2 linked regions of the Saccharophagus degradans 2-40 genome follow. The protein of the gene in region 1 interacts with the protein of each later gene in a pairwise test. Links are inferred from orthologs where the notes say so. Each region holds a gene or a part of one and is shown on either strand. Other genes may lie near its edges.

Region 1 (3,417 bases):
GGTATTAGAACCAATAGTGAAGGAAATGCATTTGTATCGCTCGCAAGTGGTACTGTTGCTACGCCTGTCCGAGTGATTGCCTCATTGGATGGCTCCAATGTTACTGCCACATCCAGCGATATTATTATTTCAAGTGGGATTCCTGTGGCAAATCGGTTCTCACTTTCAGCAGGCCCTGATTGGGGGGTAGATAACTCCAGAAATACAGATGGTGTGTCCGTAACACTTAATATTCGGGCGAGCGATCAGTTTGGAAACCCCGCATTCGATGGTATTCAGGTAAGTTTTTGGAGCCCTGAATCGGGACTAGTTGGTTCATCGTGTACTCTTTCAAATGGTTCATGTTCCGTTAATTGGGAAAGCGCAGGCAGCAGTAAAAATGCACCAGACTTTAATGCGAGTGTGATGGCTTTTACTCAGGGGGCTGAGTCATTTACAGATCTTAATGGTAATTTCCTGTATGACGAAGGAGAGACGTTTGTCGATTTACCTGAGCCGTTCGTAGATGAGAATGAAGATGGTATGTACACGCTTGGAGAGGCGTTCGTTGATACGAATCAGAACGGCGTACGCGATTTAGGTAACGGTGTATATGATGGGCCTTGCATTACTGAAGGGTGCTCTTCTACTACGGTTACTATAGCGAGAAGCGCGCCTCTTTACTTGTGTAGTGGTGTGGCTTCCGAAAATGATTTTGATCCGGACCCTGAAAATGGGGACCCAGATACTGATGGAGATCCAGTAAGAAGCTGTGAAATAGATTGATCTTTAAGCGCTGGTCACCGGATCAATATCCACCGACCAGCGCGTTCTTCTCGCCTCCGCTTTAACTTCTACCTCGCTTAGCACGGCTTTTAAAGTTGCGTGAAGCTCCTTTCTTGAATTACAGAAAAGTTGGTATTGAAACCTAAACCTGTTGCCTATTTTTTCTATAGGGGCTGCCATTGGGCCGATGGTGGTGATGGTGTGTTTGTTGCCAGTATTTTTAATCGCGCCATGTATCAGTTGTAATATGGCAAGCGCGTTTTCGGGCCGCTTGGACTCGCTGCGAATTAAAGCAGAGTATCCGTAAGGTGGTAGGCCGGAATGTTTGCGTTCTGCTAGCAGTTGCACCGCAAAGCTATTGTAGCCTTCCGCAATAAGCACACGCATTAACGGGTGGTCTGGTTGGTGGGTTTGGATAAGTACTTTACCCGTTGACGATGCGCGCCCAGCCCTGCCGGCCACTTGAGTAACAAGTTGGCCAACTTGTTCTACACCGCGATAATCGGCACTCATAAGGCCTTGATCTGCATCGGCAATAACAGCGAGGTTAATACCGGGAATATGGTGCCCCTTGGCTAGCATTTGTGTGCCAACCAGTATGCAAGGCGTGCCTGCGTAAGCGGGCTCTAATAGCTTTTGCATCGCCTTCTTAGAGCTGGTGGTGTCTCTATCTATACGTATTACTGGAGTATTTGGAAACTGCTTCGCCAAAAAGAGCTCGATTTGCTCGGTACCACTACCGCGATGGCTGAATGCTTGGTTTTTGCAGCTTGGGCAGGCGCGAGGTACGCCGTTTTGCCTGTCGCAGCGGTGGCAGTGTAGGTGTCTTGGGTGCGAGTGAAAGGTCATAGGTAGTTCGCAGCCCGTACATTTGGCTTGCCAGCCGCAGTGATGACAAAAGAGCGACGGGGCAAACCCTCTGCGATTAAGAAATACCAGCGCCTGCTGTTGGCGTTGTAGGGTGTGCCTAATTTCTTCTATTGCCGATTCACACAGTCCTGCTGTCAATTGCTGGTTGCGAATGTCGATACTTTCGATATGAGGCGGTGTGGCTGTGCTTGCTCGCTGGGTGAGTTTTAAATGTTGGTAGCGACCAGTAATGGCGTTGTTTAGGGTTTCTAGTGAAGGGGTTGCAGAGCCTAATACCACGGGAATGTTGTGCTGTTTGGCTCGGTAAACGCATATGTCTCGCGCCGAATAACGAAAGCCGTCGTGTTGTTTATATGAGAGGTCGTGCTCTTCATCCACAATGATAATGCCGGGTTTGTTAAGTGCGGCTAAGGCAGCTAGGCGCGTGCCTATCACTATTTTTGCACGGCCGCTTTTTGCTGCTTGCCAATGTTCGGCGCGTTTGGCTTCGTTAATGGAGGAATGGAGTTCGGCTATTTCTACGCTAAACCTGTCTTTAAATCGGCCTACTGTTTGGGGAGACAGGCCTATTTCAGGAATAAGTACAAGTGCTTGTGTGCCTGCTTGTAAGGCTCTGGCCACCAGTTGTAGGTACACTTCGGTTTTGCCGCTGCCTGTTACACCATCAAGCAGGTAGGCCCCAAAGCGGTGAAAAATAACGCTTTCTTGTGCGGCTGTTTGCTCTTGGTTTAGGGTGAGTGGCGTATTGTTGAGCAAGCTATTATTTGTTTGCACTTGTTCAATCGAGTCTTTAACTAAAATTTCTTCGATAAGATTTTTGTCTTTAAGTGCTTTTATTGCAGAGGTGGAAAAACCAAGCCTTTGTGCCGTGGAGCGGGTAAATTGTGTGTTTTGTAGCAGGTACCTGTGTATTTCTTGCTGCTTTTTAGAGCGGTTTAATGCTGTTTCTGGCAATCCCATCCCTTCGGGGGTGTGTTTCCACGCGCTTATGAGTTGTTCGTGCTCTTGGCGTTCGCCTTGGCGCAACTTTTGGGGGATGGACGCGTGTAATACCTCGCCTAGAGAGTGGTGGTAGTAATTGGCAGCCCAGCTAAATAGCTGCAAATCTAGGTGAGATATAAGTGGTGTGTCATCAATAATGGTGTGAATGTCTTTCATTTTGTCGGCAGGAGTTTCCGACTGCGCCTTCACCCCAATGATTATGCCAATTAAGGTTTGATTGCCAAACGGCGCCTGTACGCGACAGCCTATTAGCCCATTTGGGTCACCCTGAAAATTGGTGAGGTAGTCAAATGTGCGGCGCAAAGGAACGGGTAGGGCGATTTCTAGGTAGAGCTTATTCATTAAGTTGGCGTTGGCCTATTGCAGAGTGATCGATATGTAGACGATTTTGTGTTGCTTTGCGTGCGCTTTCTGGTACCATGCGCGGTCTTAAATTTAGGCCGGTAACATAAACGATGTACCGTGTTCGACACAAGTGATCGAATGGCGGTGCACTAAAATCATTAGAGGCATTTATCATGCAAGCAGATATTCAACCAAACTACGGCGATATGAATGCAACGTGCAGTTGCGGTAATGTTGTTAAAACTCGTTCAACTTTAGCTAAAGATATTCATATTGACGTGTGTTCAGAATGCCACCCATTCTACACCGGTAAGCAGAAGACTGCCGATACTGGCGGCCGTATCGATCGCTTCAACAAGCGTTTTGGTGCTATCAAATCTAAATAATTGGCGATTCGCGTTAGTTATTAAAAAGCCGGCTATTCGCCGGCTTTTT
Region 2 (3,177 bases), 2.1 Mb from region 1 along the record:
TGGGGTTGGCACTTGGTATTTATGGTTTAACTCAAGCTGTCTTTCAAATTCCCCTTGGTTTGCTCTCAGACTTTATTGGCCGCAAACCCGTTATTATTGCAGGCTTGTTGGTGTTTTGTGCCGGCAGTGTGCTTGCAGGTACGGCCGAATCGGTAGAGTGGTTAATTATTGGTAGAGCCCTACAAGGCAGTGGCGCCATTGCAAGTACCATTATGGCCATGGTGGCCGACCTTACCTCTGAGCAAAACCGCACCAAAGCCATGGCCGCTATTGGCGCTTCTATTGGGTTGTCGTTTTCGCTGGCGATGATTTTAGGGCCTACGGTGGGCGCGTTTGGTGGCTTATCGGTGGTGTTTTATTTTTCTGCGGTACTGGCGCTTATTGGTGTGTGCATTGTGATCTTTTTAGTGCCTCGCCCGCCGCAAGTAGGGCACTCTCACCGCGACAGTGGCGCGGTGCCAGAGCTTATTATGCAAACCCTTAAAAACACCGAGCTGCTGCGTTTAAATTTCGGTATTTTTACTTTGCACGCGTTGCTAATGGCCTGTTTCTTGGCAATTCCTGTTGTAGTGGAAAGTAGTTTAGGTATTCCTCGGGGTAAGCATTGGCAGGTTTACTTGCCAATGTTGGCTATCGCGTTGGGCGTAGTGCTGCCGCTCATTATGGTTGCTGAGCGCAATCGCAAGTTAAAGCCCGTTTTCTTGTTTGCCATTGCTGTGCTTGTTGTTTCGCAAGCTAGCTTAGCGGTTGTTCCGTTGGCGGGCTGGCCGTTTTTATTGCTAATGCTGCTGTTTTTCGTGGCGTTTAACCTGCTGGAGGCTTGTTTGCCTTCGTTGGTCAGTAAGCTTGCACCTGTAGGTGCCAAAGGCACGGCGATGGGGGTGTATTCCACTAGCCAGTTTTTAGGGGCGTTTATTGGCGGGTCTGTTGGAGGTTACATTTTTACCCTGTGGGGTATGGATGGCCTGTTCGCTGCTGGCGCGCTTTGCGCTGCCGCTTGGTTCGCAGTAGCTGCATCTATGCGCACTCCGCGCCACTTAAGCAGCATGTGTATGGGCGTTCAGCGTGAAAGCGGCGCACAGTGTGCGATTGATGTACTCACATTGCCGGGCGTAGTAGAGGCTCTGTGGGTCGAGCAGGAAGGTTTGTTGTATTTAAAAGTAGATAATCGAGAGCTGGATAGGTCCCAGTTGGATGATTTGATTGCGGCGCAATAAAGCGCCATCATAGACGGGCTTTTCAGCAATGATCTAGAATAGCCGTTTGACATTCGCATAGCGATATTAAAGATTGGGTGCCTGCCGTCATACGGGGCCTATATCTATCGCGATGGCACTACATAATTTGGAGGAATCATGGCGCAACGAGGTGTAAATAAAGTCATTATTGTTGGTAATCTAGGGCAAGACCCAGAAACCAAATACACTGCCAGTGGCGCAGCAATTACTAACGTAAGTATTGCAACGTCAGAAACATGGAAGGATAAGCAAACCGGTCAAGCGCAAGAGCGCACTGAATGGCACCGAGTAGTGTTTTTTAATCGCTTAGCGGAAATTGCCGGCGAATATTTACGCAAGGGCAGCAAAGTTTATATCGAAGGCGCTCTGCGTACACGCAAGTGGCAAGATCAAGGTGGCCAAGATCGTTACACTACTGAAATTGTCGCGAACGAGATGCAAATGCTCGACTCTCGCGGTGGCAGCGATGACAGTATGGGCGGCGGTTATCAAAATGCCCCTAGTCGCCCAGCGCCTGCTCAAGCCCCTGCCCAGCAAGGTGGTGGTGCGCCAGCATACGGCGGCGGTCGTCCACAGCCTGCTCCAGCCCCAGCTGCGCCTCCTGCGCCAGACATGGACAGCTTTGACGACGATATTCCATTCTAAAAACATAACGTTTTGCAGGTAAGCCCTAAGTTCTTTAGGGCTTTTCTTTTTGCTCGCTTAATGGAGCTACCTTTTGGCTTTTAAAATACTATCTTGGTGTCCTAATCGTGAGCTCGAGGCTGTGCTGTCGGCAACACTCGAAGATTTACCGTACGAAATTGTTGTGCAGGATGATGCCCAAGCTTCTAACCCCGCGGCTAGGGAGCAGTGGCTGGAGTCTGTGCGCCCCAACGCGATAATCAGTTTACTGCCTTCTACTCTTGCAGATATCGATGACGCTTATCTCGAGCAAGTGAGCCAAGTGGTGGCTTACTGTGCAGTGAATAATGTTCCTATTATTCAAGTCTCCTCATACCGTGTTTTTGGTGAAGGCTATTCTGTTACTGCTCTGCAGGAAGATGCAGAGCCCGGTGCGCAGGATGAGCTGGGGGTGAGGCTTAATAAGCTAGAAGCACTGTACGCTAACCTTTCTCAAAAAATTATCGTGCGCACTGGGTGGTTGTTAAATAGCGCCGTCGATAGTGTCTTTGCGCAATTAATTCCGCCGCTGCTTGAGCGCGATAGCAAGTTGGTTGTATCGGATCATCACTTTGGCTGCCCTTTACCGAAAGAGTTTTTGGCCAAGGCCTTGGTTGCCATGTCGCAGCAAATACTTTGTGGGGCTGAAAACTGGGGTGTGTTCCACCTACACAGTGCAGATAGTTGCTCTGAAGCCGAGCTGGGTGACCAGTTGGTGCGTGTATTTAATGCCGATTATCAGCAAGACTTGCAGTTGCCAACTGTTGCCAGTAAAGACGACAGTCGATACCACTTTGTGGGTAGTGCAAATATTCTAGGGCGTCGCTGTACCGATAACTTTGGCATCCAATTGCCCACGTGGCGAAAGGGCTTTAAGAACCTTGTGGCACAATGGTTGAAAGGTAATGCTCAATATAGCCATCTGCTCGATTTAAAAGCATCAGATAAAAAGTAAGTTTGCTGATTGAGCAAATTAGTTTGCCAATAAAAAAGGCCGCTTAAGTAAGCGGCCTTTTTAGTTTTCGCGAATACGCTTGTAGTTAAACGGAGTTAAGCGGAATACTTTTTGAAAACTAATGTGGCGTTGGTGCCGCCGAAGCCAAAGCTGTTGGACATGGCGCTTTCGATGTTGGCATCTTTCGATGCGGTAACAATCGGCATGCCTTCAGCAGCTGGGTCGATGGTTTCAACGTTGGCTGAGCCGGCAATAAAGTTATTGTTCATCATTAGCATGGTGTAGATAGCTTCTTGAACGCCGGTTGCGCCGAGGCTGTGA

The links. Proteins that work in one complex are often made in the same cells at the same time.
Region 2: the proteins of SDE_RS14095 (region 1) and ssb interact in binary tests that used the Escherichia coli proteins (3 or more experiments, as listed by UniProt). The link is inferred for Saccharophagus degradans 2-40 from one-to-one orthologs.

The regions. Positions count from the first base shown.
Region 1 is NC_007912.1:3,418,938-3,422,354, reverse strand. Bases 375-3,367 are described here. They hold SDE_RS14095 (primosomal protein N'), read right to left. Parts: upstream 2,980-3,367; coding sequence 769-2,979; downstream 375-768. Other genes in these bases: rpmE (50S ribosomal protein L31), read left to right, coding at 3,156-3,367; SDE_RS14100 (carbamoyl-phosphate synthase large subunit glutamine-dependent), read left to right, coding at 375-765. Outside these bases: more of SDE_RS14100, read left to right, coding at 1-374; more of rpmE, read left to right, coding at 3,368-3,368.
Region 2 is NC_007912.1:1,277,055-1,280,231, forward strand. What follows is about bases 399-3,119. They hold ssb (single-stranded DNA-binding protein), read left to right. Parts: upstream 399-1,355; coding sequence 1,356-1,883; downstream 1,884-3,119. Other genes in these bases: SDE_RS05240 (MFS transporter), read left to right, coding at 399-1,217; SDE_RS05250 (sugar nucleotide-binding protein), read left to right, coding at 1,957-2,856; fabB (beta-ketoacyl-ACP synthase I), read right to left, coding at 2,952-3,119. Outside these bases: more of SDE_RS05240, read left to right, coding at 1-398; more of fabB, read right to left, coding at 3,120-3,177. UniProt on the Escherichia coli protein: Plays an important role in DNA replication, recombination and repair. Binds to ssDNA and to an array of partner proteins to recruit them to their sites of action during DNA metabolism. Acts as a sliding platform that migrates on DNA via reptation.